2 regions of the Paenibacillus pseudetheri genome follow, and region 2 is predicted to be linked to the other one. Evidence: a T-box and tRNA genes for the amino acid it is inferred to sense, from the RefSeq annotation. Region 2 holds a T-box; the other holds one or more tRNA genes.

Region 1 (15,953 bases), on a different contig from region 2:
AGCACCAAGCCAGCTTCATAAGTATCCTCGATAAAATAATCATGGGAAGCTTTTTTGTTCTGGGCAAGTACTTTCCCGTCTGCTTTTTTACCCATGAGAATCACTCCTTGAATCATATTCATAAGTTAAAGTAACCATGTCTCTCTAATCTTAAACGACATAGTCATCGAACGTCTGATCTATATTGTAACAAATGGAATCGATTGTGCGCAAGGAAGGATAAGGCAATCCTCTCTCAGCCATTTTGACAACTAGTTGTCAGTAAGTTTACCCAATAGTTAACTTTTATTACATTTGTTGATAAAATAGTCGTTTGTGTTGCGATATTGCCCATACCACAATCGCCTCTTAATCAATTTCATTCAATCTCTATCCCTCCGACGCTAAAGCTATATAAATGCACTTTATACATCTATTCAGCTTATTTATCAGATTTAGATATACAAAGTGCAGTTAACTATCACTTTTACTGAACTGCCGGGCTTTAACTGAACATTATGCAATTAAAAATAAGCACCAATTAAAAAAGCACCGCCCCCAGCAAAGAGGGCGGTGCTTAATCTTGCGTTATTGAGCTACGAAACGTAGCCAACAACGTTTATTTATTTCTTCTTTCTCTTACGAGGAGTTCCGTCTGGAGCGCTGCCTGTAGTGTCACTACGTTTAGTAGTGGCTTGATCAGAAGTCTGAACGTTGCCCGGTGTCACGGACTGACCGATGAACACACCGCTTTTGTTCTTCTTTTTACGGCGACCTTTACCTGTTGGAGCGCCGCCCCTGCCTTCTCCACCACCAAAGTTACCGCCGCGGTCCTCGCGGCTACGGAACTTCGTGCTGCCGTCTAGGCCGCGAACTTCGCCGCCGGAAGACTCAGACGCAGGCGCGCCGTAACCGCCTTTGCCGGAGCCAAAGCCGAAGTTGATGCCGCGTCCACCACCGGTACCGCCGTTGTCACCGCCGCGGCCTCGCCCGCCGCTGCGCTCACGCGGCGCGCCTGCGTTGCCGCCGGCTTCGCCCCCGCGCTCTGCACCGGGGCTTCCGCCCGGCGCCGCAACACCCCGGCTCGCATCCTCGCCGGCATCACGCCCGCGCTTCCGCTTCCCGCGTCCGCCCAGTGCACCAACACCGGCCGCTTCGCGCGGCCCTCCGCCGGCGCGCACACCAGCGCCCGGCTTACCCTTGCCCGCGCCTACAGCAGCGCCGGGCTTGCCTTTACCGCCGCGGCCCTTGCTGCCCGCGCCGCCTTTACCCCCGGCTGGCGCCTTGAAGCCGCCGCCACCTGGACGGGCGCCTTTGCCACCACGGCCGCCTCCAAAACCACCCCCGCGATGCTCACCTGGCGCGCGTGGTTTCATGTCGACCAACTCGAAATCGATCGTGTGGTCATCCATATTTACCTTGGCAACTCGAATTTTCACCTCGTCGCCAATGCGGAACACCCGTGATGTGCGCTCGCCGATGAGCGCCATATGGGCCTCGTCAAAGTGATAATAATCGTCGCTCATAGCGCTGAGACGAATAAGGCCTTCGACGGTATTGTCCAGCTCGATGAACATTCCGAAGCTGGTCACACTACTGACCATTGCCTCGAATTCCTCGCCTACTTTATCCTGCATGTATTCAGCTTTCTTCAACTGCTCTGTGTCGCGTTCTGCTTCTACCGCCACACGCTCACGTTCAGAGGACTGCTGAGCAATGTCAGGCATCCGGCCGGCCAAATAATCATGTCGTTTCTGGCTCAGCGCCCCTCCATTCTCAATCACTTCACGCATTACGCGGTGAATGACCAGATCGGGATAACGGCGAATCGGAGAAGTGAAGTGGGAATAGTATTCCGCAGCCAGTCCGAAATGGCCAGTGCTCTCCGCATCATATTTTGCCTGCTTCATGGAACGCAACATCATTGTGCTAATTACGGTCTGTTCTTTAGTCCCTTGGATTTGCTCCAACAGATCCTGCAAAGCACGTGGATGAACCGAATTGCCACGGCCCTTCACGTGATATCCGAAATTAGCCGCAAAAGCCATAAAATTCTGCAGCTTCTCTGGATCTGGATCTTCGTGAATCCGGTAAAGGAACGGAACCTTCAACCAGTGAAAATGCTCAGCGACTGTTTCATTCGCCGCAAGCATGAATTCTTCGATAATCTGCTCGGCTACAGAACGCTCACGCTTTACAATATCTACAGCCTTGCCGTTCTCATCTACGATGATTTTGCTCTCTTCAAAATCAAAGTCAACCGCGCCCCGCCGCATCCGTGCATCACGCAGCTTCATCGCCAATTCTTTCATAAGACGAAAATCATCAATTAATGGACTATAGCGCTCCAGCAATTCTGGATCTTCGTCCTCCAAAATTTTGCGAACATTGGAATAAGTCATTCTTTCCTTGGTGCGAATCACACTCGTAAAGACATCATGATTCACGACCTTCATGTGTTCGTTAAATTCCATCTCACAGGACATCGTTAAGCGATCTACCTGCGGATTCAAACTACAAATCCCGTTAGACAAACGGTGAGGAAGCATCGGAATTACCCGATCCACCAAGTACACACTACAGCCCCGATCATAGGCTTCTTTATCGAGCTCAGAGCTCTCACGTACGTAATAGCCTACATCCGCAATATGCACACCTAGCTTGTAATGTCCGTTCTCCAGTCGCTGAACATTAACCGCATCATCCAGGTCCTTAGCATCCTCACCATCAATCGTGACAATATTTAGTCCGCGCAAGTCGCGTCGTCCCTGCTCAGCAATTTCCTCTTCTGTGATTGAATCCGGAGCGTTGTCCGCTTCGTTCATCACTTCAGCCGGAAATGCCTCTGGTAGCTGATGCTTACGGATGATAGATAGAATATCGACTCCCGGATCATCCTTATGTCCGAGGATCTCTATAATCTCACCCTCTGCCGCTGATCGGCCTTCTGGATAATTCACGATACGTACTACGACCTTTTGACCGTCTACCGCCCCCATAAAGGATTCCTTCGGAATAAAAATATCGCGATTAATCCTCTTATCGTCAGGCAGCACAAAGCCATAGGTCTCCAGGTTTTGAAATACGCCAACCGTCTGCAATACTCCCCGTTTTATAATACGTTCAACTTCGCCTTCCATACGTCCACCGGACGGACTTTTAGAGGTAATACGGATAAGGACGATATCGCCATTCATAGCTCCCTTAAGATCATTCGCATGGATATATACGTCAGGATGATCACGATCATCCGGGATAAGAAAAGCGAAGCCTTTCGCATGAGCCTGTAACCGGCCTCGCAGTAGATCCATCCGTTCCGGCACGCCATAACGTGCATTACGAGTTAGTACAATTCTTCCGTCCTGCTCTAATTCAATTAGTAGTTCCTCGAACTTTTTAAACCCTATGCTATCTTCTAGAGCAAAATGACTAACCAGCTCTTCATAAGTCATTGGTTTATATGCAGTTTCCCGCATGAAATCGAGTAATATTTCTTGTGTTATCATGTTCGTCACCCCAGCCCTCCGCGGCTCCAAGCCGCTGGCAAATATGTATGTCTTGTCCTGCTCTGTAGTAATGCCAAGTAAAATTTACCTTTACCTACTTCATACCCTAGTATACACGAAATCAATCCTGCGCATCCCTGTTACTGTTATCCAAAAGTAAACGCAGTACGAAATTTCATTCACAACGAAGAAGAAAGTCAGTTTATTATGGCTCTAACTTACAGAATCTTATTCTTTCTGCTATGCAAAGAAAAGCACCTGCAGGTGCTTTACCCCCTTTTAATTATAACAAAAAAGCCTTCGCTCTATTCTATTCAGAACAGAGCGAGGCTCACTGTAGGTACTTTAGTCAATGAAAACAGCAGCTAGAATCGCCATAATGAAGAATCCTGCAGCAAGTCCAACTGTTACACGTTGTAGTACGAGTTCCATACCACGAGCTTTTGTTTTACCAAAGAGATGCTCAGCACCGCCGGAGATGGCACCGGAAAGACCCGCGCTTTTCCCCTTTTGCAGAAGAACGACCGCAATAAGACCGACGGAAAAAATCAGGAGCACAACTTTCAAAAAGATATCCATTCACTTCCACCTCCTACGCCTAAGCATCACTATCTATGGTAATTGAGGTTATCACGATACATAAACAGTATTCTTATTTTATCATAGCAGTGCCGGTAATACAACCGCCTAGACTGTTAAGTCGTAGCTTTTCTTGAAAGATTAGGATAAACACACATTTAAAAAAGACCCGCCATAACGGCGGATCTTCGTACTCTGCTATAAAAGCAGATTATCTTTTAAGGTTGTAAAAGGATTTCAGGCCGTTATATTGAGCCAATTCACCCAACTCGTCTTCGATGCGAAGCAATTGGTTGTATTTAGCAACACGGTCTGTACGGGAAGGAGCACCTGTTTTGATTTGACCAGCGTTAGTCGCAACAGCGATGTCAGCGATTGTGCTATCTTCGGATTCACCGGAACGGTGAGAGATAACTGCTGTGTAACCAGCACGTTTAGCCATTTCGATAGCATCGAAAGTTTCAGTCAATGTACCAATTTGGTTAACTTTAACCAAGATGGAGTTACCGATACCTTTTTCGATACCAGTTGCAAGACGCTCAGTGTTTGTAACGAACAAGTCGTCACCAACCAATTGAACTTTGTCGCCCAATTTTTCAGTAAGCAATTTCCAGCCATCCCAGTCGTCTTCGGACATACCGTCTTCGATTGTAATGATTGGATATTTTTCAACCCATGAAGCAAGAAGGTCAACATACTCAGCAGAAGTGTAAGATTTACCTTCGCCAGCAAGTGTGTATTTACCGTCTTTGTAGAACTCAGTGGAAGCAACGTCCATACCCAAGAATACGTCAACACCTGGTTTATAACCAGCTTTTTCGATAGCTTCGATAATTGTAGTGATTGCTTCTTCATTCGAACCAAGGTTCGGTGCGAAACCACCTTCGTCACCTACAGCTGTGTTCAGGCCTTTGGATTGAAGTACAGATTTCAAGTTGTGGAAGATTTCTGCACCTGTGCGAAGAGCTTCTTTGAAGCTTGGAGCTCCTACAGGAAGAACCATGAACTCTTGCACGTCGATGTTGTTGTCCGCATGCTCACCACCATTGATGATGTTCATCATTGGTACTGGAAGAGTTTTAGCGTTGAATCCGCCCAAGTATACATACAAAGGAATATCCAAAGCTGCTGCAGCTGCGCGAGCTACGGCCATGGATACAGCTAGAATTGCGTTAGCACCCAATTTACCTTTGTTATGAGTTCCGTCCAAAGTGATCATCAATTTGTCGATGCCCACTTGGTCAAGAGCGTCCATACCAATAACTTCTGGAGCAATGATTTCATTTACGTTCTCAACAGCTTTCAGAACGCCTTTACCCATGTAACGGGATTTGTCGCCATCACGAAGCTCTACAGCTTCATGAGCGCCAGTGGAAGCGCCGGAAGGAACGATAGCGCGGCCTTTAGCACCGGATTCAAGATAAACGTCAACCTCTACAGTAGGGTTACCACGGGAGTCAAGGACTTCGCGAGCATAAACATCAGAAATAATAGTCATTTTAGTTAATCTCCTTTAAACAATGTTTTGGTTTTAATTGTTGGCTTAATCTTAGGTATTGTTTCCTTATTTGCGACTAGCGATCATGGATTGACCGGTCATTTCCGCAGGTTGCGGAAGTCCCATCAGATCCAGAATGGTTGGTGCAACATCAGCAAGGATACCGCGATCGCGCAATACAACATTTTCATCCGTAAGAATGAATGGAACCGGGTTAGTGGTATGAGCTGTGAACGGACGACCGTTCTCATCAAACACCATATCTGCATTACCGTGATCGGCAATAATGATCGCAACGCCACCTTTGGCAACCACTGCGTCCACTACTTTACCAACACACTCATCCGTTACCTCTACAGCCTTAATTGTTGGCTCCAGCATACCGGAGTGTCCAACCATATCAGGGTTTGCAAAGTTAAGGATAATAGCATCCTGTCTTTCCGCTTCGATTTCTGCTACGCAGGCTGCAGCCACTTCGTAAGCACTCATCTCAGGTTGAAGATCATAAGTTGCCACTTTAGGAGAGTTGATCAAGATACGAGTTTCTCCTGGAAGTTCCTCATCACGTCCACCACTGAAGAAGAAGGTTACGTGCGGATACTTCTCAGTTTCCGCGATGCGCAGTTGCTTCTTGTTTTGCTGCACAAGCACTTCACCCAATGTGTTATCCAGGTTCTTCGGTGAGTAGGCTACATAACCTTGTACCGTTTCGCTGAAAGTAGTCAGGCATACGAAGTGCAAGTCTTGCGGGAACAAAGGACCCCGGTCGAAACCGCGGAAATCTTGATTCGTGAACACTTGTGACAATTGAATAGCGCGGTCAGGGCGGAAGTTGAGGAACACGACGGAATCGCCGCTCTGAACCTGAGTCACCGGCTTGCCTTCACTATCTACAATTACACTAGGTTCAACGAATTCATCGAACACCGAATTTGAATAAGATGCAGTGATGGCCTCGAGAGCATCTGTGTATTTCGGACCTTCGCCATAAACCATAGCACGATAGGCTTTTTCTACACGTTCCCAACGTTTGTCACGGTCCATTGCGTAATAACGCCCGGATACCGTTGCAATTGTACCCACACCAACTTCTTCAATTTTAGCAACCAGATCTTGGACAAACTTCTTTCCGCTATCTGGAGCTACATCACGGCCATCCATGAAAGCATGGATATACACTTCATGCATATCTTCTTTCTTAGCCAGGTCAAGCATAGCAAACAGGTGGTTAATATGGCTATGTACCCCTCCGTCGGATACAAGCGCGTAAAGATGAAGCTTTTTACCTGTGTTCTTAGCATTTTTAACTGCGGCTACCAGTGTTTCATTATCGAAGAACTCACCCTCACGGATTGATTTATCGATACGAGTCAAATCCTGGTATACAATCCGTCCTGCACCAATATTTAAGTGCCCTACTTCAGAGTTGCCCATTTGGCCTTCTGGAAGACCAACAGCTTCACCACAAGCAGTAAGGGTAGTATTAGGATATTGTTTCAAGTAACGGTCATAATTAGGTTTGTTAGCTTGAGCAACGGCGTTGCCTTCAGATGTTCCACGCAAACCGAAACCATCCATGATGATCAAAGCTACAGGTCTTGGAGCTGACATCTTACTTCGCCCCCTCAACCAATTGAACGAAGGAAGCAGGCTGCAAGCTGGCACCGCCAACAAGCGCACCATCGATGTCGCTTTGGCCCATGTACTCAGTTACATTCTCAGGCTTCACGCTGCCGCCGTATTGAATACGAACAGCTTCAGCTGTTGCTGCATCATACAAATCTTTTACAAGACTGCGGATGTAAGCAATAACTTCGTTAGCATCTTGGGAAGTGGAAGATTTACCTGTGCCAATAGCCCAGATAGGTTCGTACGCAATGACAACTTTTGCTGCTTGCTCGGCACTAAGTCCTTGGAATGCAGCTTCAGTTTGTACTTTACATACTGCTTTAGTTTGATCAGCTTCACGCTCTTCGAGCTTTTCGCCAACACATACGATTGGAGTGATACCGTGACGGAATGCAGCATGCATTTTCTTATTCACGATTTCATCTGTTTCGCCAAAATAAGCACGACGCTCAGAGTGACCAATGATTACATAGTCTACGCCAAGATCGCTAAGCATTACACCACTGATTTCTCCTGTGTAAGCACCGTTATCTTCAAAGTGTAGGTTCTGTGCGCCAATCTTGATGTCTGTACCTTTTGCAGCGGCTACAAGTGCAGGCAGGTTAGTAAATGGGGCGCAGATTACAGTCTCAACGCCTTCTACTTCTGCTTTGCCTTTGATGTCAGCAATAAAGCTTTCTGCTTCAGGAACTGTTTTGAACATCTTCCAGTTACCCGCAATAATTGGTGTTCTCATGAATTTAGTTGCCTCCTTCTATACGTCTTACTTGTCGTTCAGTGCTTCTACGCCAGGAAGCGCCTTGCCTTCCATGAACTCAAGGGATGCACCGCCACCAGTGGAAATGTGATCCATTTGGTCAGCCAGGTGGAATTTTTCTGCTGCTGCTGCAGAATCTCCGCCGCCAATAACAGTGTAACCTTCAGTTGTTGCACAAGCTTTTGCTACTTCAAGTGTACCTTCAGCGAATTTATCGATTTCGAACACGCCCATAGGTCCATTCCAGACAACCAGCTTGGAGTTCTTGATAATATCGGCATAAAGTTCACGAGTCTTAGGTCCGATATCAAGTCCTTCCCAACCTTCTGGGATTTCATTGTAATCAACGATCTTAGTGTTAGCATCAGCACCGAATTTATCAGCAACAACAACATCAACAGGAAGCATGAAGTTCTTGCCAAGTGCTTTAGCTTTTTCGATGAATCCAAGAGCAACTTCAAGTTTGTCGTTGTCTACAAGTGATTTACCGATTTCAAAGCCTTGTGCTTTAGTGAATGTATAAGACAATCCACCGCCGATCAAAACGTTATCAGCCAAAGACAACAAGTTATCAATAACATCAATCTTGTCTTTAACTTTCGAACCACCGATTATCGCTGTGAAAGGACGTTCTGGGTTAGTAAGAGCTTTACCAAGTACGGTCAATTCTTTCTCCATCAAAAGACCGGAGACAGCTGGTAGGAAATGAGCGATACCTTCTGTCGATGCATGTGCACGGTGAGCCGCACCAAACGCATCATTGACGAACAAATCAGCCAGATCAGCGAATTGTTTAGCCAATTCAGGATCGTTCTTTTCTTCGCCTGGGTAGAAACGAACATTCTCAAGTACAAGTACGTCGCCTTCGCCTAGCTCAGCAATTTTTGCTTTTACAGCTTCGCCAACAGCTTCGTCAGCTTTAGCCACTGGTTTGCCGAGAAGCTCGGACAGACGTTCAGCAGCAGTAGTCAAACGCATGGAATCTACGAATTGGCCTTTAGGACGACCCATGTGACTCGCAAGAATGATCTTCGCACCGTTCTCAATCAAATATTTAATGGTTGGAAGTGTTTCGCGAATACGAGTATCATCAGTAATCTTACCGTCTTCTACAGGTACGTTGAAATCCACGCGTACAAATACGCGTTTACCCTTTACTTCTACATCACGGACGCTCTTTTTGTTCATGATTAATTCCTCCACACCCAAAATTGTTTCTAGCAGGAAACAAGTCTAATAATTTTAGAAAGAGCGGAAACAATTAACTCCTGTTTCCGCTCTATTGATGTTGCTTATATCAAATCAATTACTTAGCAATTTTAGCGAATTTTTCCAAAGTTCGGATCAATTGTGCAGTGTAAGACATTTCGTTGTCATACCAAGAAACTGTCTTAACCAATTGTTTGTCGCCAACTGTCATTACTTTAGTTTGAGTAGCATCGAACAGGGAACCGTAAGTGATGCCTACGATGTCAGAAGATACGATTTCATCTTCAGTGTATCCGAAAGAATCATTCGCTGCTGCTTTCATTGCTGCGTTGATTTCTTCAACAGTTACAGTTTTCTCAAGAACTGTCACTAGCTCAGTCAAAGAACCTGTTGCTACAGGAACACGTTGAGCTGCTCCGTCCAATTTACCTTTTAATTCGGGAATAACTAGACCGATTGCTTTTGCTGCACCAGTAGTGTTAGGAACGATGTTAGCTGCTGCTGCACGAGCACGTCTGAAGTCACCTTTAGCGTGTGGAGCATCCAAAGTATTTTGGTCGCCAGTGTAAGCGTGAATTGTAGTCATCAAGCCTTCAACAATAGTGTACTTGTCGTTCAATACTTTTGCCATTGGAGCTAGGCAGTTCGTTGTGCAAGATGCGCCGGAAATAACAGTCTCAGTACCATCAAGAATGTCATCATTAACGTTGTAAACGACAGTTTTCATGTCGCCAGTAGCTGGAGCGGAGATAACTACTTTCTTAGCTCCACCTTTCAAGTGTTTTTCAGCAGCTTCTTTAGTTGTGAAGAAACCTGTGCACTCAAGAACGATGTCAACACCAAGGTCGCCCCATGGCAATTCTTCAGGGTTGCGGTTAGCAAGAACCTTAACATCTTTACCGTTTACTTTGAAGAATCCGTCATGTACTTCTACTTCTCCATCAAAGCGACCTTGAGTTGTATCATATTTAAGCAAATGAGCAAGCATCTTAGCGTCAGTCAAATCGTTGATTGCTACCACTTCGATACCTTCTACATTTTGAATACGGCGGAAAGCAAGGCGTCCAATACGTCCAAATCCGTTAATTCCAACTTTTACACTCATTGAATAGTTCCTCCTAGAATTCGTTTTATTTATTCAAAACAGACCGTGAAGCCTGTCATGACAACAATGTTAAGTATAATGCAAGATATATGTTCTAGTGTGTTACGAGGATATCTGTAACTGATTGTCAATTCCCTTGCCTATTTCCACAGCAGCAGCCTCGTCCGTGACGAGTATATTCTCCTGCCCGAAACGCAGCATGGCGTGAATGGCTTTGGCCTTTGGTTTGCCTCCAGCAATACCGATGACTGTCTCCGTCCGGACAATATCTTCTAGACGTAGTCCCATCGTAAGCATCGTATGGACAACCTGACCCTCTTCGTTAAAGTAATACCCAAAGGATTCTGCCACGGCTCCCTCACCCTGGATTTCTGAGACAGTAGCCTCATCCAGCTTGCGGCGTCGAGTCATTTCAATGGCATCCCCAATCCCATGTACAATAATACGCGAACTGCGGATGATTTGTACAATTTCTCCAATATTAGAGTCAAGTGCTAGTGACTGGTAGGCATCCCCACTAAGTAAATCAGGTACATGCAATAACCGGTAATTCGCTCCAACCCGTTTTGCCATTGTTGAGGCAATCGTATTGGCTTGAATCTCCATACTCTCTCCTAGTCCACCACGCGCCGGAACAAACCAAGCGTTCTTATAGGAAAGGGATAACGGCGGTGTCAGTTGATCAGCCATATCGGCAAGCGTTGATCCACCTGTGACAGCAACAATATCATCTGTACGAAGTACACTAAGCAGCGCTTTTGCACCCGCTCGGCCAAGCTCACGTTTGGTGAACGGCGATGATTCACAATCACCCGGCACCACAATAACTTTATCCAGACCATACGTTGCCCGAATTTTCTCTTCCAGATCATCCAGACCAAACAGGCTCTTAACGACCGGCTCTAGCAAATCAAGCAGTCTACGCCCAGCAGCGCTAATGCGCATACCAACGCTTTCGATCTCAATGAGCCCTTGCGATTTCAGAAGATCCGTCTCGGCACGCAGCACCCGCTCAGTCATATCAAGTGAAGCGGCAAGCGTTCTGCGTCCAATTATATCGGACAGCATGATCTGATGAAGAATCGTGTACCGTCTCTTAAGGGTTTCCATGAGATCAGGCAGAAGCTGCTTTTGGATATCTAATAAATTACGCATACTTTCACTCCTGCAACTTCGTCTTCCTCTATTCCCTTGTTCATGGTCTCAAAATGTCCCGGGTAAACTTTTTAAGTCCCACTCATATTCTAACCAAATTTTGCTCGAAGTGCAAGTCTTCCGAGAGTAGAATTCTCAAGCGCTTGTCTTCTTATACATTTATAAGATCGGGAAAGAGGTATAGCTCCTAAAACCTGTCATTAACAATCCAGATTCTATCACTGAGTGAAAGACAATGTACGCTTGTCCACCTTAAAGACAAGGGATAGAACCCGTGTACAGTATTATTAATTCATTGCAATTGCACAGAAATTGTAGTATAATCATTTTTGTTGCGCCCGTGGTCCAATGGATATGACGTAGGCCTCCGAAGCCTGAGATCCAAGTTCGATTCTTGGCGGGCGCGCCATTAATTTCACTTTTGCACATAATTTAGTAGTGCCTATACTACTACTTAACCAAAGAGCCGCGTGTCGGCTCTTTTTTTTGAATATAAGTTTGACTTTCTTTGACTTTTTGTTTGAATTTGTTTATCATGTGGGTAATACGGCAAGAGTAAAAATGAATACATTTAAAGAACCAATATCAAGGAGGTTTTCCACGTGAGTTATATTCCTATGGTAGTAGAACAGAGCAACCGCGGTGAGCGCGCTTATGACATCTATTCCCGCCTGCTGAAGGACCGCATCATTTTCCTTGGAACGGAGGTTAATGACGTGGTAGCCAATTCTATCATCGCACAAATGCTGTTCTTGGCTGCCGAAGATCCGGAGAAGGACATTCACCTTTATGTGAATAGCCCCGGCGGTTCCATTACTGCAGGTATGGCTATTTTTGATACAATGCAGTACATTAAACCGGACGTTTCCACCATCTGTGTGGGTATGGCAGCTTCCATGGGAGCTTTCCTACTAAACGCTGGCGCTAAAGGCAAACGCTTCGCGCTGCCTAACAGTGAAATCATGATTCACCAACCTCTGGGTGGTGCTCAAGGTCAAGCAACGGATATCGAAATCCGTGCCCGCCGTATCCTGAAATTACGTGATAAGTTGAATCGTATCCTTGCTGAACGTACGGGTCAACCGCTAGAGCGTATTGAGAAGGATACAGATCGTGATTACTTCATGACTGCTGCAGACGCGGCAGCTTACGGTATCGTTGATAAAGTCATCGAGAAGACACTGCCTAGCGGTGTGTAAGCTATAGAACAACAACACAAAGAGGCTGTGCCCTATCCACTTGATGGTTAGCGCACAGCCTCTTTATTTTTCAGACGACTACTTCATACGAATCTCAATTAATTCAAACTGCCATAACCAAGACCATCCAGTTTCTCAGCAATCACACGATAGCCTCGGCCATTAGGATGTAGGTGGTCAATCGATAAAAGCCCTCTTTCGTTTCCTGCAAACTCACTATAAATTGAAGCAAATCCACATGCTCGACTACTGTACTGTGATGCATAGCCGTTAAACTGCCGTACCCACTCTGTAGCACCTACTACCTGAGGATAGGGATTATACAATCCCACAATTCGAATGATAAAAGGTCTACGCGTTCCCGCCTTCAATTGAAAGAGAATACTCATAATTGCAGCAAAATTTTGTTTGCATTCCTGTAGTGATATTCGTAGCTCTTTTGATAAATTTTCAGGTTGTCTAGCTGCAGCCTTCGCAGCATGGATTAAATCGTTGCCACCGATGGATAGGGTGATAATGTCGGCTGCTCGAATAGCTTCGCGAGTCATAGAACTCCCGCGTAGCCGCTGTTCCAGTTCAGAAGTAGTCAATCCATTCACGCCCAAATTCGTAGAGGCTACATTAGAACGCAGTCTCCCTTCCGCCATTCTACGGTACACCGGTACAAAGCCGTTACCAGGCAGAGCGCCAAATCCAGTCGTCAAGGAATCGCCAATTGCAGTATATTGATAGCTCATAGCTCTCCCCCGTTCATAAACTAGTTACTCCATTTAGCATATGAATTCGAGATGATTCTGGTAAGGGGGAGATGTCCAGTGCAGACACTAGCGGTTACGATTCCTCTATTTATTTTATAGCAGCAAATGGACTACCGCCCTCCGGCAACAGTTCTTTGAAAGTAAAGGTATATTCCGGGAACCCCGCAGCATATGCTGTATATTCGTACAATTGGAAGAACAGAACGACCTGATCATCCTTCAGATAAAAATACTTTTCCGTATTCAATCCGTTGAATCCCCCCAAATAACTTTCCTCCGCTTTTACCAGCTTGTTCAACTTTGCATTTAACAGTTGTTTGTAATTGGGATTAGCACCAAACAGATCACCCAATAATAGACGTTTGCCATCCTTGAGCGAAAAGGTAAAAGCCTCCCGGTTGGTCATGCCATGAGCGCCGCCCGTATCACTATACTGTGACATTACTAAACTGATCACGCCGTTCTGATTGTAGGTCACCACATAATCAATATCATAGGTATACTTGGGCTCTGATCCGGATCGATTCGAGATATCCTTTTCTGCACCCGCAGCGAATCTCATGGCACTTTCTTTCAAAATATCATTCATGGCCTGCTGTGCATTGGAATTGCTTAATCCACCGATCTTCGGATAATCAAGCTGGATAAATGCCTCTTTTCGATCCTTAGCATAGGTCTCCGTGGTTACCGTCAACGTGTTCTGTGGTCTGTTCACCACGTTCAACTTACTAGAGCCCCTACTCCAATCCACTTTATAGCCCAGATAATCATTTAAGAGACCTGATGGAACATAGAGCCGGTTGTTTATTAGCTTTCCTTCATACTCTCGAATGTAATAGTTATTCACCCAAATAGAAGTGCCATAGCTAGATAACATCAACTTGACCTTAGTCGTTCCCTTTCCTATCGTGTATGCATTTTCTTTTTTATCATAAGTAAAAGGTAATCGCAGCACATCACGCATAAAGGTAATCGGAATCCAGACCTTCCCTTCCTGCAAAATACCTGTCTCCCGCGAAATCATCCCATTCGCCTTTAGAACTATACTTGAAGCAATAACCTTACTCTGCGTCTGATCAGACGCTGCATAACCAATCTCACCAGGTAGCACTCCTCCACCAAGCAATAACCCCGCTGACATCAAACCTATGCCCCATTTGCGTACTATTTCTTTTGAGATATTCATCATTTTATTTTCCCACTCCTTTCCAATTTATTAAACCTAATCTTAGAGAATTTACACACAAAAGAGGCGCCCCCCACTATTACTAGTGGAAGATCACCTCTCCTGCTTTCATCTTGTTCTAATACTATTTCAATTCATACATTACGCTCAGCTGTGTTGTAACTTTAACTACTTCCGGTTGAACGGATGTACTTGCACCAGCATCTGCTGCAGCCATATCCATTTTCAAATTCTGTTCAAAATAAACCGGAGTGACATTGCCATCATTTTGGCTGACCGTGATTACTTGACCCAAGCTACGTTTAGCCGCTTTAGCAATAGCTCCTGCTTTAACATCTGCGTTTGCCATCGCCTTTTCAATCACCTGAGCTTCAAAGGCAGAAGTATCTTCCACGGAAAAACGTGCATTTCCGATATTGTTTGCCCCTGCCGCAGATGCAGCGTCCAGCAATTCACCGACCTTGGTCAGATCTCTATAAGACACTAACAGCGTATGATTCGCGTTGTACCCTTTGACTTGCTGTCCTTCTTTTTCGCTATAACTATAGTTGGGTTGCACATAAAATTGGGTACTTTGAATATCCTTATCAGCGATTTTCCAAGTCCCTTTCAGTAGTGTAGTGATCTTTTGGATTTTAGCAGCATTTGTTTTTTGCGCTTCTTGTGCAGTTGTAGCCGTAGTATCCACACCGATGGACAGGTATACAATATCCGGCTTGATGGACAATTCACCTTTACCTACTACACTAACGACATTTTTCTGCACTTCATCTGCGTAAGCCTTTGCAGGACCTTGGAAGACACCACTCATGCTAATCCCTCCAATTAACAAACTCCCTACGATCAACACTGAACCAATCTTCTTTACCAAACCTTTCATATTTGCCAGCCCCTTTCACCTTTTATGATTTGTTATTACCCTCTAGACGAGTCTTTTTGGTAAATGTTGCACATCTAAATCTATTTTTTAGTATAAAAAAAAGCCCCTAGGGGCTTTTTAGTCATGCGATAAAAAGTCAATTTAAAAGATTATTGGTTCTCAAGCTCTTCTTTGCTGACGAGACTCGTCAAAGCGTTTACAGCTTGATCCGCGTCTGCACCATCCGCGCTGATATAGATCTCCGTGCCGGAACTGATCGCTAGGCTCATAATCCCCATAATACTTTTGGCGTTTACTTTTTTATCGTCTTTTTCCACGAAAATCTCCGACGAAAACTTGTTAGCTTCTTGCACAAACAATGCTGCCGGTCGAGCGTGTAGCCCTGTCTTCAACCGAACAACTACCGGGTGCTTTGTCATGAAACGCTTACCCCCTAATTGAGTTCTCCCCAAAAATTTCACATTAATTTTATAGTATTATATCATTATAACGTAAACCACACTAGAAAAAAAG
Region 2 (15,953 bases):
GTTTATCGTCAATCGTCTAGAGTTCGCCCGTAGGAATTTTAAAATTCTAAAGATTCTGATACAGGAAATTCCTTTCCAACCGGTGCTCAGAGAACAGTTCGCAGAAAATATTCTAGGCAAGGTGCTGGAGCGCGTCATCGAAATTGTTGAGCACTTCAAGGCAAAAGGTGAAGTCATTGAATTACCCACACCCGCTATTCTACGCTTCACTATTTCATCCGTTGTAGGATATGTGCTTAATCGCCTGCTGCTGCAGCCGGAGAAGGACTGGAACGACGAGGAAGAGATTAACCTAACGATCCGTTTAATAATGCACGGGATTAGTGGAGTAGCAGCCCCTATTTGATGCGCACGCCCGTTCTGTTATCATAAGGACTATATAATGTCGGACTTTTGGAAGAACATGTTACGAGGAAGGAATTATGTTATGGGCTTTAGTGTGAAAGAACGGGTAATTAAGTTGCTGTGCGGCAAGTCTATTTTTGAAAAAGGATTGGCTTATTACCAGTCTGGAAGCGTCGATATCATTGATATTGACGAACGTAATGAATCCATCCCAGATCTGCCCCGATCTCGTTATGAAGCGCTCGTTCAAGGGGGCATTGGCTACGAAGTCACTGTAGTCATCGATATCGACGGTGATGTCACGGCAGAGTGTACTTGTCCCGCTTACTCGCATGGAGGGCCTTTCTGCAAACATATCGCAGCTGTACTGATCTGCATTGATGCCCTTGAAACTGCTGGTGAACGGCCAGATTATACTGGAACTTCTCACCTATCTGCTATTGAAGATACTGGAGTCTTAACCCCACGTAATGTTACGGATTCTACGCGAGACATGGGAGGAAGGTCCAGAGACCAGCATCTTGTGAGCAACCTGCTAGGCATGTTCAGTAACCATAAGTCGCGTCCGAGCGGTACTGGAGCTTTTGTGGATAATAGAACTCTGCTAAATGTAGAATTCATCTGCAAGCCATTCAATTACAGCTATAGCACTACCATGCTGGGTATAGAAATAAAAGTCGGCTTAAAACATATATATATCGTTCATAAAATAAGAGGTTTTCTGGAACGTGTACACCGTGGAGAAACCTTCGAATTCTCGAAGCATTTCGTCTATGACCCTGCCATTCACAGCTTTCGGAAGGAAGATAACATCGTTCTTCAGAAGCTAATTGAAATTGTCTTAAATGAAAAAATGTATCGCGATAACATCACTAACTACTCTCCATATGGTGGGAACCTGGGGGGAGATCGCTTGCTGGCTATCCCTCCTTTTTTCTGGGAGACGCTTCAGCCCGCACTTTCAGAGGTTTCGTCGGTATATCTGCAACAAGAAGAGGTATTGTACGAAGGCATTCATATGTCTAATGAAGCTCCCCCCCTTAGCTTTGCGTTCGAGCAAGCCGAAGGTGAAGGATACCATCTGGATATTCAAGGACTGGAGCAAATCTCAGTTCTGGAAGACTACGGACTCGTGCTGTCTGAAGGTAAGCTGTTGAAGCTAACTGCTCAGGAATGCATACGCCTATCTGAGATGAAAAAAATGCTGGAATCCTCTCGTCGAGATGGCATCGATATTGCCCCCGAACAAATGGAGCCTTTTATGGACAAGGTTATTCCTGGCCTGAAAAAACTGGGAAACGTGCATATCGCCGACTCTATCGCTGATCGAATTGTGCAACACAAGCTTATAGCGAGGCTCTATCTGGACCGTGTGCGAGATCGACTGCTCGCCGGGCTAGAGTTTCAGTATGGTAACATTATCATCAATCCTTTGGATGAAAAAGCCCATGTTCGCGGTACGGACTTGATTCTTATACGCGACGGTGAAGGAGAGGCCCGAATTCTGGAGCTGATGGAGCATGAATCCTTCGCCAAAACCGAAGGCGGGTATATTATGACGGATGAGGACGGTGAGTACGATTTTTTATACCACACGATTCCGTTGCTTGAGCCACTACTAACGGTCTATGCGACCACCGCTGTTAAAGAAAGACTGTTCACGGGAACCACGCCACCTAAGGTAAGCATTAGTTGGAATGAGAAAACCGACTGGCTTGATTTTAAATTCGACATGGGTGGTATTCCCGAAACTGAGATTGTGATGGTCTTAAAATCACTTCAGGATAAACGTAAATACTACCGCTTGCCCGAAGGGGCACTGCTACCGCTGGAGAGCGAGGAGCTCCAAGAAATCATCACCTTTATGAACGAGATGGGCATTCGAGAAGGTGAGATTAAAGGTGTGCAATTCTCTTTACCAGTCGTTCGTGGGTTACACTTAACCTCTGCTGATTCTCAAAGTGACTCAGTCAAGCTGAGCAGATCCTTTAAAAGGTTACTTGCGAATATGCACAATCCTGAGAACCTTGATTTCCCTATACCAGAGAGTCTGGCTCCCGTGCTCCGGGATTATCAGCAGTATGGATTTCAGTGGCTGAAGACGCTTGCCCATTACCGTTTCGGGGGGATTTTAGCGGATGATATGGGTCTTGGCAAAACGCTGCAGAGTATCGCTTTTCTGCTCTCCGAGCTTCCGGATATTCGACAGAGTGGTCTGCCCGCTCTTATTGTCGCTCCTGCCTCTCTCACCTACAACTGGCATAATGAGCTTAAAAAGTTCACGCCTGAGATTAAGGCTGTTATTGCAGATGGAAACATAACGGAACGCGGTCGAATTTTAAAAAATGCAGCGAAGGCGGATGTAATCATCACCTCTTACCCACTGCTTCGCAGAGATGTTCAGTTGTATGCTAAGAAATCTTTTCATACCCTGATTCTCGATGAAGCGCAAACCATAAAGAACCATACTACTCAAACCGCCCAAGCTGTAATGGCTCTTCAGGCAAGGCATCGTTTTGCACTTACTGGAACTCCTGTTGAGAATGCGCTAGAAGATCTTTGGTCCATCTTCGGCACTGTGTTTCCTGGGCTGTTTCCAGGTAAGAAGGCTTTTCACGATTTGCCCAGGGAAACTATCGCTAAACGGGCACGTCCCTTCTTGCTGCGGCGCTTAAAGAGTGATGTATTAAAAGAATTGCCTGAGAAAATCGAATCACTCCAAGCCTGTGAGCTATTCCCTGAGCAGAAGAAGTTATATGTCGCTTATCTCGCCCGTTTGAAAAAGGAGGCGCTTAAGCATTTGACCCAGGATAGTTTCGGTAATAATAATCGGATTAAAATCCTTGCTGGTCTCACTCGTCTGCGCCAGCTATGTTGTCACCCGGCTCTATTTGTGGATGGGTATGAAGGAAGCTCTGCCAAGTTCGAGCAGCTGTTTGAAATCATAGAGGAATGCCGCAGTTCGGGCAAACGTATGCTAGTATTCTCCCAGTTCACAGAAATGCTCGGTTTGATTGGACGTGAACTCGGATATCAAGGTATTCCATATTTTTACCTAGACGGTCAAACGCCTGTGTCTCAGCGGGTAGATTTATGTAATCAATTTAATGAAGGAGAGCGGGATATTTTCCTGATCTCCTTAAAAGCTGGCGGAACCGGACTCAACTTAACAGGGGCAGATACTGTAATTCTATACGATCTATGGTGGAACCCTGCCGTCGAACAGCAAGCAGCGGATCGGGCTCACCGAATCGGACAGAAAAAAGTAGTTCAAGTCATTCGGCTCGTCACCCAAGGTACGGTGGAAGACAAAATGTATGAGCTGCAACAGAAGAAAAGGAACTTGATCGATGAGGTAATTCAGCCAGGTCAGGAAGGGTTGTCTACCCTTACCGAACAAGACATCCGAGAAATTCTGATGATTTAAATAAAGGGATATCCTCTAGCCATACGGCTTTTGGGATATCCCTATTTCTGTATTCATCATTATACGATGGTAACTCCTGCACTACCGTACCCGGCAATCGTTGTCGCAACGTCGACTCCATCTATGACTGATGCACTAAAGACTAATAATAAGCGTTCTCCAAGAGTCACAGGGATACTCAAACCTGTGGTTGTTCCCGAGCTAATCGTACCAAGAGCAAGTATTCCTTGTAGGGAAGGACTTAATGTTACTACAGCCCCAGGTACTGCTGTAAAGATATTATTAGGTGTAGAAGAACTAAATAAACTAGCTGTTATTGATAATGTAGAACCCAATAAACTAAGTGCAGTTGTAGTGCTGAAATAGGCCGCTAAAGAGGTAATCGTTCCGGTGCGTGGAACGGAGAATGCAAAGTTCAACAAGGTTCCAGCCGCACCTGTAAGATCTATCGTACCGCCAGTAACACTTATATTGGTTGCACTGCTTCCGAATCCTATGATACTCGAAGTATTCAATAAGCCTCCCAATACAGTTGTCATGGCTACAGGAAGGCCCGAAGCATAAGGAATGATTGCACCTGAACCAGCAGGCCCGGTCGCTCCGGTTACGCCTGCACTTCCCGTCGCTCCAGTTGCTCCGGTGGCTCCTGAATAACCTATATTTTCACCATACAATTCAGAGTAGACTAGCCGATGAGCAGTCACTAATTGGCCTGTGCTGCTTTTCCCCCAAACTGAGACTTGAATTGGATCGTCTAATACAATAGGTGTTGTGAATACAAATTCGAATGAATCAAAATTCGCATAATAATCTTTCGTTAATACTTCATTAGGTCCCACAGTATAAAGCTCACTAATATAGAGTGTTCTTGTACCGTTCATATAATATCCTTCGACTTGAATCAACGACACAGTGACATCACTCTGATTAACAAGTTTAATAGTAACAAGCTGAGTGGGTCTTTCACCGCTTACCAGATTGTTTTCTATAGGTCCAGTAGATAAATAACTCAAGTTCTCAACTCCTATTATTTTAAAATAGATTGCCTACAACAAGATTGTCATGCAAAAAAATTCTGAAGCCTATTATATTTTTAAAAGTAAAATTTACGGCTCTTAATAGTAATATTCTTATCCCGTATTAATGTGTGGACATCCAACAAAAGCTACTGCTACACATATTGAATATTTTAAAAGGATCTGGAAATATATTAATATTCATAGATGTAAATCTCAGGAGCAGTACTCCGTTCTGCCCACAACTTGTCCCGTTAACAAAAAAGAGGATAGCTCAGGAAGCCATCTTACGGCTACTGAGCATCCTCTTTTTTCACAATCAAACTCAGAGATAAATTTACGTCAATTCATGAACAGACCAAACTATACCCGAAGTATTGGCACCGCCCAGATTCAAAGGAACCGTCAAGCCATTAGAAACATAGAACAAGCCGATAACATCACCTGCTGTTAGTGCAAATTCTCCAGCCAGCGTTACAGTCCCATTTCCCAAAATTGCTCTCAAAGTTAGAACAAGCGCAACATTCACATCCAACACAGGAAATAATCCACTTACCAGATTTGTTGAAGTAGGAGAAGTTCTTTGAACTACAAAAGCTGGATTGATCCCACTGCCAAGACTAATTGAGATTGAGGCAGTTGTGGAATAGTTAATGGTCGCTTCAATAGAATATCTCCCCGTTGTCGGAACTGTGTAATTTCCCGTAACTGGGTTAAAGGAAGGATCAGTATAGAAAGGAGAAGCCACAGACCATCCCGTCAGTTGGGAAGAAGTAGAAACTGACAAAGATGACAGGAACGCAGAGAATCCCTCAGCTTGAATGTTCGGACCTGTTGCTCCTGTCGCTCCTGTTGCTCCGGTCACTCCGTCTGCTCCCGTTGCTCCTGTTGCTCCGGTCACTCCGTCTGCTCCCGTTGCTCCTGTCACTCCAGCTACTCCCGTCGCTCCTGTCACCCCGTCTGCTCCTGTTGCTCCCGTTACTCCTGTCGCACCAGTCACTCCAGCTGCTCCCGTCGCTCCTGTCACCCCGTCGGCTCCTGTTGCTCCCGTTACTCCTGTCGCACCAGTCACTCCAGCTGCTCCCGTCGCTCCTGTCACTCCGTCTGCTCCTGTTGCTCCTGTTGCTCCTGTCGCACCAGTCACTCCAGCTGCTCCCGTCGCTCCTGTCACTCCGTCTGCTCCTGTTGCTCCTGTCGCACCAGTCACTCCAGCTGCTCCCGTCGCTCCTGTCACTCCGGTTGCTCCCGTTGCACCAGTTACTCCAGCCGCTCCCGTCGCACCAGTCACTCCGTCCGCTCCCGTTGCTCCAGTCACTCCAGTAGCTCCCGTTACTCCTGTCGCTCCAGTCACTCCTTCGGCTCCTGTTGCTCCTGTCACTCCAGCTGCTCCCGTTGCTCCTTTCACTCCAGCTGCTCCCGTCGCTCCTGTCACTCCAGCTGCTCCCGTAGCTCCTGTCACTCCGTCGGTTCCCGTCGCACCTGTCACTCCAGCTGTTCCCGTTGCCCCTGTCACTCCAGCTGCTCCCGTTGCTCCTGTCACTCCAGTTGTTCCCGTCGCTCCTGTCACTCCGTCTGCTCCCGTTGCTCCTGTTGCTCCTGTCGCACCAGTCACTCCAGCTGCTCCCGTTGCTCCGGTCACTCCGTCTGCTCCCGTTGCTCCTGTTGCTCCTGTCGCACCAGTCACTCCAGCTGCTCCCGTCGCTCCTGTCACTCCGGTTGCTCCCGTTGCACCAGTTACTCCAGCCGCTCCCGTCGCACCAGTCACTCCAGCTGCTCCCGTCGCTCCCGTTGCTCCAGTCACTCCGTCCGCTCCTGTCACTCCGTCGGCCCCTGTTGCTCCTGTCGCTCCATCCGCACCCGTCGCACCAGTCACTCCAGCTGCTCCCGTCGCTCCGGTCACTCCGTCGGCCCCTGTTGCTCCGGTCACTCCATCCGCACCCGTTGCACCTGTTGCTCCAGTCACTCCGTCAGCTCCCGTTGCTCCGGTCACTCCAGTAGCTCCCGTTGCTCCAGTCACTCCGTCCGCTCCCGTTGCTCCGGTCACTCCAGTAGCTCCGTCGGCTCCCGTTGTACCAGTCACTCCGTCGGCCCCTGTTGCTCCTGTCACTCCGTCGGCCCCTGTTGCTCCTGTCGCACCAGTCACTCCAGCCGCTCCCGTCGCCCCGGTCACTCCGTCTGCTCCCGTCGCTCCTGTCACTCCAGCTGCTCCTGTTGCACCAGTAACTCCATCGGCTCCCGTTGCTCCAGTCGCACCATCGGCTCCTGTTGCCCCAGTCACCCCATCTGCTCCCGTTGCTCCAGTCGCACCATCGGCTCCTGTTGCCCCAGTCACCCCATCTGCTCCCGTTGCTCCTGTCACTCCTGTCACTCCAGCTGCTCCTGTTGCACCAGTAACTCCATCGGCTCCCGTTGCTCCAGTCGCACCAGTCACTCCGTCGGCTCCTGTTGCTCCTGTTGCTCCTGTCGCTCCATCCGCACCCGTTGCTCCAGTCACTCCGTCGGCCCCTGTTGCTCCTGTCGCCCCGGTCACTCCGTCAGCTCCCGTTGCTCCGGTCACTCCAGTAGCTCCCGTTACTCCTGTCGCTCCAGTCACTCCGTCGGGCCCTGTTGCTCCAGTCGCTCCATCCGCACCCGTCGCACCAGTCACTCCAGCTGCTCCCGTCGCTCCGGTCACTCCGTCGGCCCCTGTTGCTCCTGTTGCTCCTGTTGCTCCAGTCGCTCCATCCGCACCCGTTGCACCTGTCGCTCCGTCGGCTCCCGTTACTCCAGTCGCTCCGTCGGCTCCCGTTACTCCAGTCACTCCATCGGCTCCCGTTGCTCCAGTCACTCCGTCTGCTCCCGTTGCTCCAGTTACTCCGTCTGCTCCCGTTGCTCCTGTCACTCCAGTCGCTCCCGTTACTCCTGTCGCTCCATCCGCACCCGTTGCACCTGTCGCTCCAGTCGCTCCTGTCACTCCGTCGGCCCCTGTTACTCCTGTCGCACCAGTCACTCCAGCTGCTCCCGTCGCTCCGGTCACTCCGTCTGCTCCTGTTGCTCCTGTCGCACCAGTCACTCCAGCTGCTCCCGTCGCTCCAGTCACCCCGTCGGCTCCTGTTGCTCCCGTTACTCCTGTCGCACCAGTCACTCCAGCTGCTCCCGTCGCTCCAGTCACCCCGTCGGCTCCTGTTGTTCCTGTTACTCCTGTCGCACCAGTCACTCCAGCTGCCCCCGTCGCTCCTGTCACCCCGTCGGCTCCTGTTGCTCCCGTTACTCCTGTCGCACCAGTCACTCCAGCTGCTCCCGTCGCTCCGGTCACTCCGTCTGCTCCTGTTGCTCCTGTTGCTCCCGTTACTCCTGTCGCACCAGTCACTCCAGCTGCTCCTGTCACTCCGTCGGCTCCTGTTGCTCCTGTCGCACCAGTCACTCCAGCTGCTCCCGTTGCTCCGGTCACTCCAGTCGCTCCCGTTACTCCTGTCGCTCCTGTCACTCCGTCGGCCCCTGTTGCCCCGGTCACTCCGTCTGCTCCCGTCGCTCCGGTCACTCCTGTCGCTCCAGTCACTCCGTCGGCCCCTGTTGCCCCGGTCACTCCGTCGGCTCCCGTCGCTCCAGTCACTCCAGCTACTCCCGTCGCTCCGGTCACTCCTGTCGCTCCAGTCACTCCGTCGGCCCCTGTTGCCCCGGTCACTCCGTCGGCTCCCGTTGCTCCTGTTGCTCCTGTTGCTCCAGTCGCTCCATCCGCACCCGTTGCACCTGTCGCTCCTGTTGCTCCAGTCGTTCCATCCGCACCCGTTGCTCCAGTCACTCCGTCGGCCCCTGTTGCTCCTGTCGCCCCGTCGGCTCCTGTTGCTCCTGTTGCTCCAGTCGCTCCATCGGCTCCCGTTGCTCCTGTCACTCCGTTGGCTCCTGTTGCTCCTGTCGCACCAGTCACTCCAGCCGCTCCCGTCGCCCCGGTTACTCCGTCGGCTCCCGTTGCTCCTGTCACTCCGTCGGCTCCCGTTGCTCCTGTTGCTCCAGTAGCTCCATCCACACCCGTTGCACCTGTCGCTCCATCGGCTCCCGTTGCTCCTGTTGCACCTGTTGCTCCAGTCACTCCGTCCGCTCCCGTTGCTCCGGTCACTCCAGTAGCTCCCGTTACTCCTGTCGCTCCAGTAGCTCCGTCGGCTCCCGTTGCACCAGTCACTCCGTCGGCCCCTGTTGCTCCAGTCGCTCCAGTCGCTCCATCTGCTCCAGTCGCTCCATCCGCACCCGTTGCACCTGTCGCTCCAGTCGCTCCGTCGGCTCCCGTTACTCCAGTCGCTCCAGTCACTCCAGCTACTCCCGTTGCTCCGATCACTCCAGTAGCTCCCGTTGCTCCAGTCACTCCGTCAGCTCCCGTTGCTCCGGTCACTCCAGTAGCTCCCGTTACTCCTGTCGCTCCAGTCACTCCGTCGGCCCCTGTTGCTCCGGTCACTCCGTCTGCTCCCGTTGCTCCTGTTGCTCCTGTCGCTCCGGTCACTCCGTCTGCTCCCGTCGCTCCAGTCACCCCAGCTACTCCCGTCGCTCCGGTCACTCCTGTCGCTCCAGTCACTCCGTCGGCCCCTGTTGCCCCGGTCACTCCGTCGGCTCCCGTTGCTCCTGTTGCTCCAGTAGCTCCATCCGCACCCGTTGCTCCAGTCGCTCCATCCGCACCCGTTGCTCCAGTCACTCCGTCGGCCCCTGTTGCTCCTGTCGCCCCGGTCACTCCGTCGGCTCCCGTCGCCCCGGTCACTCCAGCTGCTCCTGTCGCACCAGTCACTCCGTCGGCTCCTGTTGCCCCTGTTGCTCCAGTCGCTCCATCCGCACCCGTCGCACCAGTCACTCCAGCTGCTCCTGTTGCTCCAGTCACTCCATCGGCTCCGGTTGCACCTGTCGCTCCAGTCGCTCCATCCGCTCCCGTTGCACCTGTTGCCCCAGTTACCCCTACCGTTGCTCCTAGTAATTCAGAATGGACTAGTCGATGAGCAGTCACGATTTGACCCACATTATTTTTTCCCCATACTGACACTTGGATAGGATCATCTACCAGGCTTAAAGTCGTAAATATAAATTCAAACGCATCAAAGTCCGCATAATAATCTTTTGTTATAGCTTGCTCAGGCATAACGTTAACAAGCTCACTAACATATAAAGTTCTTGTCCCATCCATATAATATCCTTGAACGAGAACCGTAGAAGAAATAACATCGCTTCGGTTATCGATTTTGATCGTAACATGTTGAGTAGGTCGTATACCTCCCACCATGGTATTATCTATCGGCCCGGTAGATAAATAGCTCAATTCTCAACACTCCTTTAGATTATTCCTACATATTTTTCCCACGCTACTATACGATGAGGTTCTACTATTTCCCCCGAAACCTGTTTTCCCCAGACTGAGATCCCTATCTCTGCTTCAACTTCTTCTAATGTTGTAAACTCAAATTCAAATGCATCTAAATCAGCAAAATAATTCATAGTTATAACTTGGTTAGGTGCGAGACTTACCATTTCATTCACATACATCGTTCTTGATCCATTTAGTAAGAAGCCTTGAATGACGAGATTATATGGATTAAGAGAATCACGATTAACTGCTTTTACCGTTACCATTTGCGTCTGTCTGATCCCCAGAATTGGACTATTATCTATAGGTCCAGTTGAAAATAAAGCCATCTTTATTCACTCCTCCCTTCTACCAGCAGCTTAAAAGATTAAAAACTATAACACTAGTAACATGGTTCATAATTAATAGCTCTATATAGTAATATTCTATATTTAAGGTTAATGTGTGGACATTTAAGCAAAGGAATTACTCGAAAAAAAGACAACCTTCTATTCTTTGAATTTGTAATCTACTAATCGGACAATCTAAAACTCAAGCATCTTCTAGACTTTACTAAGTACCACCCTATTGCTTTTTGTGAAATATTCGATATACTGATAAAAATAATTCAAGCATCGATGAGCGGGAGAGTAGTTAACGTGTTCTAGTCCTCAGCGAGCCGGGTAAGTGCAAGCCGGTACAGATCACCTAATGAAGCGCACCTGTGAGATGGACTTCTGAACCCAAGTAGGAAGCCCCGGCTAAAGACCGTTATCCTGTAAGGTGGCTAAACATCTGTTTAGCAACGAGAGTGGTACCGCGAGCGCTAAAGCCCTCGTCTCTTTTGAGACGAGGGCTTTTTTGTATTTTCAAAGGAGGGTATAAAATGTTAAGTCAAATCATCAAAAACAGCATTGAGCAAAGTGTAAAAAAAGTATTCCACACCCTAGAAATTCCCTACCCAAACGATATTGCTATTCTGATCGAACAGCCAGCTAATCTAGAGCATGGGGATTATTCCTGCAATATTGCTATGCAGCTAGCCAAAGTCCTGCGCAAATCTCCCCTCGTCATAGCAGAGTTAGTAAAAGCAGAAATCAAATTACAAGAGAAATACACAGGTCTTTTACAAAAAGTGGAGGTAGCCGCTCCCGGATTTATTAATCTGTACATGGATTGGAAGACATGGGCTAAACATTCCTTCAATCTGCCAGACAGCACGGGGGAAAAGGTCATTATCGAGCACACCTCAATCAATCCAAACAAAGCTGCTCATGTAGGTCACCTGAGAAATGCTTGCATCGGCGATGCGTTGGTCAGAATCATGAAAAGAACCGGACATAACGTAGAGGTCCATAACTACGTGGATGATCTGGGCAACCAGCTGGCAGATACAGTCGTTGGTTTATTGAATGTACCTTTGGAAGGGGATCATCAACGTTTCGGCGATTATTGTTGGGATCTATATGCCAAAGTGAACAAAGAATATGCACGGAATCCAGAGATGACTCACAAGCGCACGGATATGCTGCATGCCCTTGAACAGGGTGACGGTAATGAGGCGTGGCTGGGCAACCTAGTCGCTGAACGGATTGTGAGAGAACATGTAGCGGAAATGAAGCGTTTCGGTATTCACTATGACCTGCTGGTATGGGAGAGCAATATTTTAAAAGAGGGATTCTGGACAGCCGCATCTGAGCTATTGAAGCAAACGGCAGTTTTTGTACAGGAGACTGGAGGCAAACTTGCGGGCTGCTGGGTGCTAAAGCAAGGGACAGAGGTTAACAATGGAGTGGATTCCGAGGATCATCAGATGGATAAGGTGCTTGTGCGTTCGAATGGGATTTTGACGTACACAGCCAAAGACATTGCTTATCATCTCTGGAAATTCGGTCTACTAACCAAAGATTTCACCTACAGTGAATTCTCGTCTGGTTTATGGACCACAGGATTAACTGGAACCCATGAGCCTTATGGACATGCCGACCGTGTTATCAACGTGATCGATTATAGACAGGAATATCCGCAACAAATGGTTAAGCAGGCTTTAGGAGCACTAGGATATAACGATCAGGCTGAGAAGCTCCATCATGTAAGTTATGGCGTTGTTTCTCTTAGTCCGGCCTCTGCTACTGAGCTGGGGATAGATGTTTCAGAAGGAAAATCTTCTTATGCCATGTCCGGGCGCCAAGGAATCGGCGTTAAGGTGAGCGATTTAGTAAAGCTTATGGAACAGAACATAGAACATTCGCGCTCCGATAAAGAGGGTCTTTCCAGCCACATCATTGCAGCTGCTGCTATTCGTTATTATCTGCTGCGGTTTAACCTGGGAACGGAAATCGTGTTTGATTTCAAACAGGCTACCGAAATATCCGGTAATACCGGGGTTTATCTGATGTACACCTATGCCCGTGCTAGCAGTGTTTTGGGCAAGTCTACGATCCCATTCAGCACAGATGGCTCAGAACTTCAATTCCCCATCGAAATGGAAAAAGCAGAGCTCGCTTTGCTGAGACAGCTTAGCGTCTGGCAGGAGACATTATATTCTGCCAGCATAGAATTAACGCCGAATATACTCTGCACGTATGCGCATACGTTAGCCACGCTCTTCAATAACTTCTATTCTATATGTCCGATTTTAAAAGGTGAGGAGGCTAGCATCGCCTTTCGCCTCTGGCTCACATCGAGATTTAAGGATGTCTTAGGGGATGTACTTGAAGTGCTTGGGTTACCAACACCGAGCCGTATGTAGAAGGTGTAAAAAAAAGGGCAATCTCCACGCTTATCGCGGAGATTGCCCTTCAAATATTGTCTTACTTATAAATGTCTATCACATTTCCAGCTTCTACACAGAGACGATCAAAGTCCTCACGTTTGATACGGACACCGCCATTACGGTAGCGATTAAGCGTACCTTCGGCTTGCACTTCCGTACCGTTAACGGTAATCCGACTGTTATCAGAGCCCGTAAGGTGATAAATAAAGTCTACCTTATTGCCTGCATATTCAAAGCTAAAGTGCATTCCGTCCAGCGACTCCGGCAGAATTGGGTCGATGATTAAATCTCCGCCTTCCGTACGGATCCCCAGTGCATTCGAAATTAACTGGTTCATATAGATCCCAGGGCCGCTTGAATAAATTCTCCAGCCACCTTTGACCGCTACGTCACCATTACGCAGTTTATCGAAATTCTCCTGCGCCTCATAACGGGTGTTAAATTTACCATCCGAGCTACTGAAATAAGAGTTAGCTTGACGTAGTTCAGCGTTTGGAACCACGTCACGGATTCCGATCGGATTGATCGCCGCTAGGCCATTCCAGACCTGATCGGTTTTCCCTAGCTTAGCCATAGCTTCTACATAACGGATGTGTGCGTGTACATATTGAAGTCCAATTTCCCGACCAAAGTTAGAAGCTTGCTCCGCACGTTTGAAATGACTGCTAACGCCGCCAACGTATTGTGCTGGACGGTTCATCAGACGAACGCCATCTGGACAGAACAGTTTATCCTGGATTACCTCATAGTGCGCTTCGGCTTGTTCTGGTGTGAGCAGCTCACTGATCATACTGCGCGTCATTGGCAGCAGACGGTATTGGATCCCTGTTTCCGTATCGCTTGGATGTACCATAAGCTTCACTTGCTCTGGGTCCTCCATATACAAGAAGCCTGGGATTACCTCAGATTGAAGCATATGTGTGTTGAAATCCTCACGGATTCCCTCCACCATCGCTTTCAGCTCTTCCGAACCTGCTGGATCAACTTTATGAAGCACTTCTGAGAACTGATTCAATGTCTGATAGGTAAGTGCCACTGTCCAGCTACTAACCATGTACTGCTTCAGCTGTGGATTTGCCGGTTGGAGTGTATCATCCCAATCTCCATCACCGTAAGAAGACAAATGCGTGTCATGCAGGAAGTGATTCTTAATATAAGCAACTTCCTTCCGTGCATGATCCAGCAGCGTCGCTTTTTCCTCTGTAAAATCAAAGCTATGCTTACGAGTGTACGGCACAGTCGCTTCCAAAATACTGTAATCTTGCGTTACCGCCAAATAGTCTCCAAGCACTTTGAGTGGCCATACAATAATATCCCCGTGGCTCTCCTCTTGCTGAATCTTCGTATATTTATCAAACATGAACCACTGTGGCCAGTTACCGTCATCTTCATATTGATGAGCATACAGGGTCAGTAATATTTCACGAACCTGTTCGTATTTTTGCGTAGCCATGAAGTATTCCACTGGTCCCTGACACACGTCACGGGTTCCCCAAGCAGCACCGCCATATTGTTCCAGACCATGCGGAACGGAATAATGAACGAGCATATTATGTGTATACCACCAAGCTAGAGCATTTACCTTAAACAACTCACCTTCAGACCCATCACCTAACGTCAAACGGAAACCATTCATCACCCCGCTATAGAACTCGCGGTATACGGAAATCTCCTCTTCAGCTGTACGGCTGCTCGATTGAATCTCCTTGCCATCCAGAAGACCTTGAATGTTCAATGTCCACTCACTGCTTTCCGACAGTTCCAGAACAGCTAGCGGTGCATTAGTAGGCTCAGCATGAGAGACAAGTCTATCTTCATTTTGAAGAGTGAAATCCGCTCCCTGTACTTGGAATTTATACTGCAGATCAGGATATTCTCCTGCACTTAGTGTGCTTCTATCAGCCGAGAAGGTTACGATTCCCTCTTCTTGCTTGAATTGATATGGAAGCTCGTATTCGTTAACGTTCATAGTGATTTGATTAGTGACTAAATAACGATAAGCTTTTCCACTTTCCGTACGTACATTCAGGAATATCTCCGGAGAATCTGCCGTAGTGTAGTTCGTAATAATGAAGCATTCGCCATCTGTTCTGTAATACCAACGGGCATAGTTGAAACCTACCTCAAACAGTGAAGGCATGGTTAGCAAACGATATTTGCCATTCCACTGCACATAAATGCGTTGTCCCGAAGCTTTTGGAATGTTAAGCGCATTTCTAGGGTTGGACATAAGTTTGTTGAAGTTAGTATTTCCAATTACTACTTGGGAGTTAAAAATTCCGTACATGTAGGAAGTCGTAGTGATTACCTTATCGTTAAGTCGGGCATTATCCCCACTCATTAGAATATGACCATGAGGTCGCTCTACCTTAAGTTCCTTCTCTTTCAATACAACATGCTCATAATTTTCCGTGAAGAAAGACAGAAGCTGGTCTCCCTCTTTTTCCTCTTGATAGCGAACCGGGAACAAGGCTTCGATCTCTTCACCCGTTAGAGAATTTGCGGATAGCGGTGCTCCAAGCTCTTTCGTAAGGAAAGATCGCTCGAGCGTTGCTTCAGCTACTAAAGGCAACTCTTTTACCGTTTCCCAAGCCGCAGCAACATCCTTCGTGAATTCTAACGAGGTAATCGCTTCTGGATGATCTTGCTTGAACAATCCATAAAATACAAATTGGGCTTCCCCGCTCAGCTTCACCCGCTCCGATTGCAACGCAGTATAAGCGAATTCATATTGATAGATTTCATTACTTAATTGTTCACGACTCAGGCTTTCTGGTTGATTGGTCTCTTTATAAGACAATCCGAAGAATTGGAAACCATCTGTTGAGAAGCTTGCTGCCTTAGTGATTGCACCCTGTTGTAGATATGGAAATTTGCCACCTTGCGGTTGATTCTGTCTGGAGCATACGACATATCCCTTTGACTGATCCGCGAATACGGCATGATCAATATACTGTGACAGGTAGGCTTCATTACTGCGAACAGCACCGATATCGGCAATACCCACATCTTGTCCATACACGAGATCCACATCTGCATCTTGCCCTGTAAGCTTCACGTCCCAGAACCAAGCACCTTGAGCCGTCGGAG

What was found. The T-box of region 2 lies ahead of L1028_RS19430 (arginine--tRNA ligase). A T-box ahead of a tRNA ligase gene usually reads a tRNA of that ligase, here a tRNA-Arg.
Region 1: it encodes a tRNA-Arg, which carries the amino acid that the T-box ahead of L1028_RS19430 (arginine--tRNA ligase) is inferred to sense. The anticodon was not compared.

Annotation. Positions count from the first base shown of each region.
Region 1 is NZ_CAKMAB010000038.1:6,104-22,056, forward strand. Features, by position in the region: gene smpB (SsrA-binding protein SmpB) at 1-95, opposite strand, end outside; gene rnr (ribonuclease R) at 603-3,485, opposite strand; gene secG (preprotein translocase subunit SecG) at 3,831-4,064, opposite strand; gene eno (phosphopyruvate hydratase) at 4,276-5,562, opposite strand; gene gpmI (2,3-bisphosphoglycerate-independent phosphoglycerate mutase) at 5,629-7,173, opposite strand; gene tpiA (triose-phosphate isomerase) at 7,175-7,927, opposite strand; gene L1028_RS24510 (phosphoglycerate kinase) at 7,955-9,136, opposite strand; gene gap (type I glyceraldehyde-3-phosphate dehydrogenase) at 9,255-10,262, opposite strand; gene L1028_RS24520 (sugar-binding transcriptional regulator) at 10,365-11,417, opposite strand; tRNA gene L1028_RS24525 (tRNA-Arg) at 11,752-11,826, shown strand; gene clpP (ATP-dependent Clp endopeptidase proteolytic subunit ClpP) at 12,020-12,616, shown strand; gene L1028_RS24535 (GDSL-type esterase/lipase family protein) at 12,715-13,353, opposite strand; gene L1028_RS24540 (PdaC/SigV domain-containing protein) at 13,463-14,563, opposite strand; gene L1028_RS24545 (SIMPL domain-containing protein) at 14,685-15,440, opposite strand; gene L1028_RS24550 (HPr family phosphocarrier protein) at 15,590-15,859, opposite strand.
Region 2 is NZ_CAKMAB010000023.1:56,274-72,226, reverse strand. Features, by position in the region: gene L1028_RS19455 (TetR/AcrR family transcriptional regulator) at 1-346, shown strand, start outside; gene L1028_RS19450 (DEAD/DEAH box helicase) at 428-3,772, shown strand; gene L1028_RS31340 (exosporium glycoprotein BclB-related protein) at 3,832-4,785, opposite strand; gene L1028_RS19440 (beta strand repeat-containing protein) at 5,126-10,063, opposite strand; gene L1028_RS19435 (hypothetical protein) at 10,078-10,437, opposite strand; T-box leader at 10,717-10,933, shown strand; gene L1028_RS19430 (arginine--tRNA ligase) at 10,974-12,839, shown strand; gene L1028_RS19425 (GH36-type glycosyl hydrolase domain-containing protein) at 12,901-15,953, opposite strand, start outside.